DNA from 3 places in the Hymenobacter sp. PAMC 26628 genome. Region 2 is predicted to be linked to each of the others. Evidence: riboswitches for the same ligand, from Rfam matches in the RefSeq annotation. Region 2 holds a riboswitch; each other region holds the start of a gene.
The links. Region 2 has a riboswitch for S-adenosylmethionine ahead of metH (methionine synthase). Riboswitches for the same ligand answer to the same signal wherever they lie in the genome.
Positions count from the first base shown of each region.

Region 1 (3,243 bases), 1.6 Mb from region 2:
GCCAGAAATCTGGCAGCCGTTTTTGCTGGGGCTCGCGCTTTAACCGGTAAATGCCGGCATTGGCGGGCTGGGGAAATCAATTCGTCGGACTGGGCCCACTCCTCGGTGCCCGAGGCCGTACCTAGGTGCAGGCAAAGCAGGCCCGGCGTTTGCATTTTCCCTGGTTTGCTTTTTTATTATGTCCGACGTTGTTCTCATCGCCGAGCCCTACGGCTCCATGCTGTTTGCCCCCGAGGTGCCGTGCCTCATCGTGCAGTGGCACGGTTTCGCAAGGAGCGTCGAGTTGCGCTCCTTGCTGGACCGCGGCTTGGCGCTGTACGAAGCCAAAACCCGCCAGTGCAAGCCGCTGGGATGGCTGGCCGATACTCGCCAACTAGGCGCCGTGCGCGCCGAAACGCAGCAGTGGCTGAAGGACGACTGGAACCCGCGGGCCGCTGCCGCGGGCATCCGCCACGTAAGCTTAGTGGTACCCGAAACGGTGTTCGGGCAAATTTCGGTGGGCACGTATTCCGCCAATGCGGCCGCCGCCGAAGCCTACTGCCTCACCTCCAGCCAACACCACACGCTCGACGTTGCCAAAGCGTGGCTGCGCGAGCAGTTGCAGCAAAAGAAGTGAGCCCCCTGGGGCCCCCGCGCCGCCGAACAAGGCCGCGTGGGGCCCCTGGAAAAGGCAACGCGCGGCCCGGCGCCGGCTACTGCGAATCGGCGTCGCCGCGCTCCTGGGCCTGGCGCAGCTTGCTGTTTTTCTTGCCGTAGCCGAAGTAGATGGCTAGGCCGATGGCCAGCCACACGAACAGGCGCAGCCAGGTTTCCCAGGGCAGCGAGGCCATCATCACCAGGCACACCACGATGCCCAGGATGGGTACCACCGGCACCCACGGCGTGCGGAAGCTGCGGGGCGCGTCGGGGTTGGTGCGGCGCATAATCATCACGCCCAGGCACACCATCACGAAGGCCAGCAGCGTGCCGATGCTCGTCATTTCGCCCACCACGGAGATGGGCACGAAGCCCGCGAACACGGCAATGAACGAGCCCAGCAGCAGGCTCGACTGGAACGGCGTGTTGAACGTGGGGTGCAGCTTGGAGAACACCGGCGGCAGCAGCCCGTCGCGCGACATCGAGAAAAACACCCGCGACTGCCCCAGCAAATCGACCAGAATGACGGACGTGTAGCCAATGAGAATGGCCAGGATCACGGCCGAGCTGAGCCAGGCGTAGGGCGTTTTTTCGATGGCGATGGCCACCGGCGCGGCGCTGTTTTTGAACTCCGAGTAGTTGGCTAAGCCGGTGAGGACGTGGCCGAAGAGCACGAACAGCACCGTGCAAACGGCCAGCGAGCCGAGGATGCCGATGGGCATGTTGCGCTGCGGGTTCTTGGTTTCCTGGGCCATGGTGGCCACGATGTCGAAGCCGATGAAGACGAAGAAAATGACCCCCGCCCCGCGCAAAATGCCGCTTAGGCCAAACTCGCCGAACTTGCCGGTGTTGGCCGGGATGTAGGGCTGGTAGTTGGCAGGGTCGATGTACTTCCAGCCTAGGGCGATGAACACCAGCACCACGGCCACCTTCAGGGCCACCACCAGGGCGTTGAACCAGGCCGACCCTTTCGTGCCCCGCGTGACGATGGCCGTGATGGCCAGCACCACCAGCATGGCCGGCACGTTTACGTAGCCCGTCACGCTGGAGCCGTCGGCCAGCTTGGCCGACTCGAAGGGCGACATCACCAACTGGGCCGGCAGGTGCAGGCCGTACTTGCCCAGGAACTTGATGAGGTACTGCGACCAGCTGATGGCCACCGTGGCGGCCCCCACCGAGTATTCGAGCACCAGGTCCCAGCCGATAATCCAGGCGAACAGCTCGCCCATGGTGGCGTAGGAATAGGTGTAGGCCGAGCCCGACACGGGCACCAGCGCGGCAAACTCGGCGTAGCACAGCGCCGAAAAAGCGCAGCCCACGGCCGCCACCACGAAGGAGAGCGTGACGGCGGGCCCGGCGTTGTTGGCCGCCGCGATGCCGGTAAGCGAAAACAGGCCCGCGCCGATGATGACGCCGATGCCGATGGCAATGAGGCTGAAGCCGTTGAGGGTACGCTTGAGGGTATTGCCCCCGGTTTCGGCCGCTTCGCGCTGCAACAGGGCCAGTGATTTTTTCAGCATAACTAAAAACTCGGGGCCCAGCGCGGGCCGGGCGGTAAACAAGGGGACGGCCAGGGCCCCGGGGCCCCATCCAAACCACTCCCCACAAAAAAGAAAGATTAATGCAAGGCCAGCCCTGGGCCGGCCGGGGGCCCTACCCGGCGGCCCGGCACCCCGCGCGGCAACAACAGCCGACGGGTACGCGCATGGGGCGGCGGCCGGCTACGGCTGGCAAAAGGGGCAACAAAAGGGGTAGGTATAGCACGGCAGCGCGTTTTATAGAACCAGGCCTTGGCACCGGGCCCGCCAAAGGCGGGGGGTTGCCGGCGCGTCAACGAGCCTGTCTCTCGGCGCCTCTTTATAAAAACAACCCGCGGCGCACCGCAGCGTTGCCGGGCAAAGGTACGGCGGCGGGGGCCCCAGCGCTAGCGGTGCAGGTCGGCCAGGGTTTGGCGCAGCTCGGCGTGCAGCACGCGCACTACTTGGGTGGCCTCTTCGCGGCTGGAGCGGCGGTAGCCGAGAGCGGCCTCCGTGTCGGGCGTGGCTTCCCATTGCTGGAGCGAGGCCAGGGTGTCGATGCGGGTGAGCGACTGGTCGATGCGCGCGTCGACGCGCTGGCGCAGGGCGGCAGCCAGGTCGGGGTCTGTTTCCAGGGCCACGCGCAGGTCGAGCAGGGCCGTGGCCACGTCGCCGAGGCTAGCCAGCAGCACGCTTTCTTCGGCCGAAAACGTGCGCGGGGCGTGGTCCATCACGCACAGCGTGCCGATGGCAAAGCCGTCGGCCGAGCGCAGGGGCTGGCCGGCGTAGAACTGCAGGTCCAGCGCCGCCGCCGCGCCAGGGTTGGTGAGTTGGCAGGGGCGCACCAGCAGGTTTTCGTACACCGTCACGCCGTCTTGCAAAACGGCCACCGAACACAGGCTGTCGGGCCGCGCTACCCGCTCGAGGCCGGGTAGGCCCACGTTGCCGGCGAAGACGACTTCCTCGGCCTCCACCAGCGACACCAGGGCAACGGGCACGCCAAAAAGCTTGGCCACGATGCTCACCAGGTCGTTGAAGAGCTGCTGGCCGGGTACGCTCAGCACCTGGTACTGGCGCAGGGCCTTCAGGC
Region 1 is NZ_CP014304.1:1,641,527-1,644,769, reverse strand. It holds gene AXW84_RS07320 (hypothetical protein) at 179-616, shown strand; gene AXW84_RS07315 (amino acid permease) at 693-2,156, opposite strand; SAM riboswitch class I at 2,409-2,502, opposite strand; gene AXW84_RS07310 (GAF domain-containing protein) at 2,561-3,243, opposite strand, start outside.
Region 1: another riboswitch for S-adenosylmethionine. It lies ahead of AXW84_RS07315 (amino acid permease); the one in region 2 lies ahead of metH (methionine synthase).

Region 2 (3,243 bases):
GTGCGCGTGACGCGCCTGGCCCGGGTAGCGGTGGTGAGCACCGGCGACGAGCTGGTGGACGTGGCCGCCACGCCCCTGCCCCACCAAATCCGGCGCTCCAATGCCTATGCCGTGCAGGCCCTGCTGGCCCCCGCCGGGGCCGACGTGCACCTGTTTCACCTGCCCGACGACCTGCCCACGCTGCGCCAGGGCCTCACGAACATCCTCGCCGCCGGCTTCGACGCCGTGGTGCTGAGCGGGGCCGTGAGCAAGGGCCGCGCCGACCACCTGCCCGCACTGCTGCGCGCGCTGGGCGTGGAAGAAATTTTCCACGAAGTGAACCAGCGCCCCGGCAAGCCCATGTGGTTTGGGGCCTGGGCCGATGGGGGCCCCGTGGTATTCGGCCTGCCCGGCAACCCGGTGTCGACGCTGCTGACGGCGGCCCGCTACGTGCGGCCCTGGTTGCTGGCCCGCCAGCAGCCGGCGGCCGGGGCCCCGGGCCCCACGCCGGCCGTGCTCACGGCCCCCGTGCAGTTCCGCCCCGCGCTGGCGCACCTGCTGCCGGTGGCCATTGCTGTGGATGCGCTGGGGGTGCGCCGCGCCACGCCCGTGGCCGTGGGCGGCTCTGGCGACCTGGCCGGCCTGCTCGGAGCCGACGCGTTTCTGGAGCTACCGGCGGAGCTGACGGACTTTGCCCCCGGCACCGTGTGGCCGGCCTGGCCGCTGTCGTAGCGATAGGAAGCTGAGCCAAGGAAACCACGCGGGCTCCACGGGGCAGGCCCCCTCTCCAGCGGAGAGGGGTGCCAGTACCTGAACGTTAAAAGCTGAACAAGCAACTTGAACGCACCCCTCTCCGCAGGAGAGGGGCCGGGGGTGAGGTGACGCGCCGTGCGTATCTTCGCAGAAGCTGCTATCCAGAAAGACCGAGGGACTGGGCCCTGTGACGTCTTGGCAACCTGCTCTGAGTAGGTGCCAACTCCCGTTCTGCCAACGCGTTTGGCCGAAGAAGATGACAGCCGGAACCGCCCCTTAGGGGAGCGGGTTTCTTTCTGGATAGGCGCGTTTATCCGCCGCTTTTATCTGGTTAGCATGTCCGGTTTCGCCCCTTCCTCTACTCTTACTGCCTCCCCAACTACTGCGGCCGACGCTGCCTGTTGTAGTCCCCTGCCGGAAATTTTGCGCCAGCGCCTGCTCGTTCTGGACGGCGCAATGGGCACCATGATTCAGCGCCACCCGCTTACGGAAGAGGACTTCCGGGGCCCCCGCTTCGCCGACCATCCCAAGCCGTTGCGCGGCAATAACGACCTGCTGAGTTTGACGCGGCCCGACATCATCCGCGGCATCCACGCCGAGTATTTTGCCGCCGGGGCCGACATGGTGGAGACCAATACCTTCTCGGGCACCACCATCGCCCAGGCCGACTACGGCTTAGAACACATTGTGTACGAGCTGAATTATGAGTCGGCGCGCCTGGCCCGCGATGCGGCCGACGAGTACAGCACGCCCGACCGGCCGCGCTTCGTGGCCGGGGCCGTGGGGCCCACCAACCGCACCGCCTCGCTCTCGCCCGACGTGAACCGGCCCGGCTTCCGCGCCGTAACCTTCGACGAGCTGGCCACGGCCTACTTGGAGCAGGTGCGCGGGCTGGTGGACGGCGGCGTGGACACGCTGCTCATCGAAACCATTTTCGACACCCTCAACGCCAAGGCCGCGCTGTACGCGGTGCAGAAGTTCTTCGACGAGGGCGGCCGCCAAGTGCCGATCATGATTTCGGGCACCATCACCGACGCTTCGGGCCGCACGCTCTCGGGCCAAACGGTGGAGGCCTTTTGGAATTCCATTCGCCACCTGCCGCTGCTGAGCGTGGGCCTGAACTGCGCCCTGGGGGCCCACCAGCTAAAGCAGTACGTGGAGGAGTTGAGCCGCATTTCCGACGTGCACATCTCGGCCTATCCCAACGCCGGCCTGCCCAACGCCTTTGGCGGCTACGACGAGTCGGCCCAGGAATTTGCGGCCCTGGTGGAAGATTATTTGAAGGATGGCATCGTGACGGTGGTGGGCGGCTGCTGCGGCACCACGCCCCAGCACATCGCCGAGCTAAGCAAGCTAGCCGAAAAGTACCGGCCGCGGCCCTTGCCCGCTGCGGGGCCCCCAGCCACGCGGCTGAGCGGCCTGGAGCCGTTCGGCATCACCCACGACAGCCTGTTTGTGAACGTGGGCGAGCGCTGCAACGTGACCGGCTCGCGCGCGTTTGCCCGCCTCATCCGCACGGGGGCCTACGAGGAAGCCCTGGCCGTGGCCCGCGCCCAGGTGGAGGGCGGGGCCCAGGTCATCGACGTGAACATGGACGAGGGCATGCTCGACTCGGAGCAGGCCATGACCACGTTTCTGAACCTAATTGCCTCGGAGCCCGACATTTCGCGGGTGCCGCTGATGATCGACTCCTCGAAGTGGAGCGTGCTGGAGGCCGGCCTGAAGTGCGTGCAGGGCAAGAGCATCGTGAACTCGATTTCGCTGAAAGAGGGCGAGGAAGTGTTTTTGCAGCGCGCCCGCACCGTGCGCCAGTACGGCGCGGCCATGGTGGTGATGGCCTTCGACGAGGATGGCCAGGCCGACACGCTGGAGCGCCGCAAAATCATCTGCCAGCGCAGCTACGACTTGCTGATAGGCATCGGCTTCCCGGCCGAGGACATCATTTTTGACGCCAACATCCTCATCGTGGGCACGGGCATGGAGGAGCACCGCACCTACGCGCTCGACTTTATCGAGGCCGTGCGTTGGATTAAAGCCACCCTGCCGGGGGCCCTGACGAGCGGCGGCGTGAGCAACATTTCGTTCTCGTTCCGGGGCAACGACGTGGTGCGCGAGGCCATCCACTCGTCGTTCCTGTTACACGCCATCCGCGCCGGGCTCGACATGGGCATCGTGAACCCCAGCCAGTTGGCCGTGTACGACGACGTGCCCAAGGACCTGATGGAGCTGGTGGAAGACGTGCTGCTGAACCGCCGCGCCGACGCCACCGAGCGGCTGGTGGACTTCGCCGAAACCGTTAAGAAGAAGGACAAAACCGAGGTGGTGGCCGACGCCTGGCGCGCCCTGCCGGTGCAGGAGCGCCTGCAACACGCTTTGATTAAAGGCATTACCGAATTTATCGACCAGGATACCGAGGAGGTGCGCCAGCAGGTGGCCCGGCCCCTCGACGTGATTGAGGGGCCCCTGATGAGCGGCATGAACGTGGTGGGCGACCTGTTCGGGGCCGGCAAG
Region 2 is NZ_CP014304.1:22,156-25,398, reverse strand. It holds gene AXW84_RS00470 (molybdopterin molybdotransferase MoeA) at 1-711, shown strand, start outside; SAM riboswitch class I at 887-995, shown strand; gene metH (methionine synthase) at 1,189-3,243, shown strand, end outside.

Region 3 (3,243 bases), 1.3 Mb from region 2:
CAGCAAGGCTAGTGCCGCGGCCACGCCGTAGCGGTGCAGCCACGGGGCCCGGGCGGCGGGCGCCAAAGCGGGGAGCGTGGGGGCCCCAGGCAGCGGCGCGGCGGCCGGCACCGCGGCGGGGCCCGCGAGGTCTCTTTCAATGGCCGCCCACAGGTCGGGGCGCGGCTCGTGCACGTCGAAATCGGCGCGGTGCCGCTCGACGAAGGTGGCTAATGAATCGGGCTTATCGGATTGCATGATAGTAGTAAGGACGGGCGGCCGGCGTTGGGTGGGGACAGCGGCCGGCGCGGCAGCTATATAAAGAGAATGGTTAACAGAGAAACGGCCCGGGGGCCCTAAAAAGGTTCAGCGGAGGCCCTGCTGGGCGGCCAGCTCGCGCAGCTTGGCGCGGGCCCGGCTGTATTGTGATTTAGAAGTGGATTCGGAAATGCCAAGGATGCCGGCCACTTCCAGGTGGTCGTACCCCTCTAATAGGTAAAGGGTCAGCACTACGCGGTAGCCGTCGGGCAGCTCCTGGATGCAGCGGCGCAGCACGTCGGCGCGGTAGTGGGTTTCGGCCTCGTCGTCGGCCGAGTAGTGGGTTTCGAGGGGGGCGTCGTGGTGCTGCTCGCCCAGCGGCACCAGTGCCAGGCGGCGCTGACGCAGGCAGTTGATGCTCTTGTTCACCACAATCCGCTTGAGCCAGGCCCCAAACGAGGAATCGCCCTTGTAGCTGCTCAACTCGCGGAAGGCGCTCAGGAACGAATCTTGCAGCACGTCCTCGGCCTCGGCGTAGTCACCGGTGATGCGCAGGGCCGCGTTGAACATGGCCTTGGCGTAGCGCCGGTACAGCTCGGCCTGGGCCTGGCGGTCGTGCAGGCGGCAGCGTTCCACCAAGGGAGCATTAATGTCGACGTAAGCAGAGTAGGAAAGGGCTTCCATGCGGGGCAATGAAGGAGCGGAACGCGTTAGCAACCCAAAGACCGCGCGATGGGTTCGGGGTTGCACTGCGGAAGAGGTACTTGGCTGAATAATAGGGCCCCGAAATTACGCCGGGCCGCAACGTCCAGAACAATTTTCTTGCACTATTGCGAAGTTTTGCATTACCTTTGTCGCAGCAACCCATTTTAGGGTTGTTTTTATACAGAGGCGCGGAGAGACAGGCTCGATGAACCGCCGGCAACCCCCACAACGTGGAACGGTGCCAAGTCCTGACATATAAAACCGTCGCCGTGCGCTACTTTCCTCACCCCCGCTTGCAACCCACCACCTCCGCCGCTATCCTGCGCCGCACGTGCTGTTGCATGCCATGCCCCACCGGCTGTATGCGGGGGGTTGTGCTGGTTGTTGAAGCCCGCTTAATTTCCTGCGGCTACCCCGGTAGCCTTTCCCCGCCCGCCCCCACCGCGGTACCTAAGTCGTTGCCTGTTCTGTAACGGCAGCCGGTGCAGCGGGGCCCCGGGCCCCCTGGTTTTTTCTTCGGAAGAACGGCCTCCCCCTTTATTTTTATGGACTTACCCCTTGAACGCCAGGTCGATGACCTGCGCCGTGACTTACCCGAACACGCTGCGCTGGAAACGCTGGCTTTGCTGGCCGAGCGCTTTCCCGGCCGGGCGTCGTTTTCCACCTCGTTTGGCTTGGAAGACCAGATCATCAGCCACCTCATCTTCGCGCACCAGCTGCCCATCCGGGTGTTCACGCTCGACACGGGCCGCAACTTCCAGGAAACGTACTCGACCTGGAACAAGACGCTGCTGCGCTACGGCCAGCCCATCGAAGTATTTGCGTCCCAGACCGCTAGCATCGAAGCCCTCGTGGCGCAGAAGGGCCCCAACAGCTTCTACGAGAGCCTGGAAAACCGCAAGGAGTGCTGCCACATCCGCAAGGTGGAGCCCCTGGCCCGGGCGCTGGCCGGCACCCAACTTTGGTTCACGGGCATCCGGGCCGAGCAGTCGGCCAACCGCCAGCACATGCACCGCGCCGAGTGGGACGCCGGCCACCAGCTCATCAAAGTGCACCCGCTCTTCGACTGGACGTGGGACGAATGCGTGGCGTTTGCGCAAGAGAATGGCGTTCCGACCAACCCGTTGCACCAGCAGGGCTTCGTGAGCATCGGCTGCGCGCCCTGCACCCGGGCCATCAAGCCGGGCGAAGACTTCCGCGCCGGGCGCTGGTGGTGGGAAAACGCCGACGCCAAGGAGTGCGGCCTCCACGACACCACCGCCCACCAGGGCCTCGACCCCGTGGTGGAGCGAATGCCCGGCTAGGATTTTAGTTGTCAGTTGTCAGTTAGCTGCTGGCAAACAACTGACAACGAGCAATTAATAACGAGCAACTAATAACGAGCAACTGATAACTAACAACTAGCTAATGCCCACCCCTATTTACCTCGATTACCTCGACCGGCTCGAAGCCGAAGCTATCCACATTTTGCGCGAAATAGCGGGCCAGTTTGAGCGGCCTGCGCTGCTGTTTTCGGGCGGTAAAGACTCGATTGCCCTGACGCGGCTGGCCGAAAAGGCGTTCCGGCCCGGCAAGTTTCCGTTTCCGCTGGTGCACATCGACACGGGCCACAACTTCCAGGAAATCATCGATTTCCGCGATTCGCTGGCCGCCTCGCTGGGCGAAAAGCTGATTGTGCGCAAGGTGGAGGACACCATCCGCACCCGCGGCCTGCACGAGCCGGGCGGCAAGTACCCCAGCCGCAACCCGCTGCAAACCTACACGCTGCTCGACGTGATTGAGGAGTTTGAGTTTGACGCCTGCATTGGCGGGGCCCGGCGCGACGAGGAAAAGGCCCGCGCCAAAGAGCGGATTTTCTCGGTGCGCGACGACTTCGGCCAGTGGGACCCCAAGCGCCAGCGCCCCGAGCTGTGGAACATCTACAACGGCCGCATCCAGAAGGGCGAAAACGTGCGCGTGTTCCCGATTTCAAACTGGACGGAGCTGGACGTGTGGAACTACATCCAGCGCGAAAACATCAAGCTGCCAGACATTTACTTCGCCCACGAGCGCCAGTGCGTGGTGCTGCCCAGCGGCCAGCTCCTGGGCCTGAGCGAGCACCTCAACCTCGACGACACCGACGAAATCGTGAGCCGCCGCGTGCGCTTCCGCACCGTGGGCGACTCGACCTGCACCGCCGCCGTGGAGAGCGACGCCGCCTCGATTGACGACATCATCCAGGACCTCCTGCTGGCCAAAGTGAGCGAGCGCGGCGCCACGCGGCTGGATGATAACCTCTCGGAAACCGGCATGGAGGACCGC
Region 3 is NZ_CP014304.1:4,041,445-4,044,687, forward strand. It holds gene AXW84_RS17535 (hypothetical protein) at 1-237, opposite strand, end outside; gene AXW84_RS17540 (RNA polymerase sigma factor) at 346-921, opposite strand; SAM riboswitch class I at 1,116-1,204, shown strand; gene AXW84_RS17545 (phosphoadenylyl-sulfate reductase) at 1,488-2,246, shown strand; gene cysD (sulfate adenylyltransferase subunit CysD) at 2,350-3,243, shown strand, end outside.
Region 3: another riboswitch for S-adenosylmethionine. It lies ahead of AXW84_RS17545 (phosphoadenylyl-sulfate reductase); the one in region 2 lies ahead of metH (methionine synthase).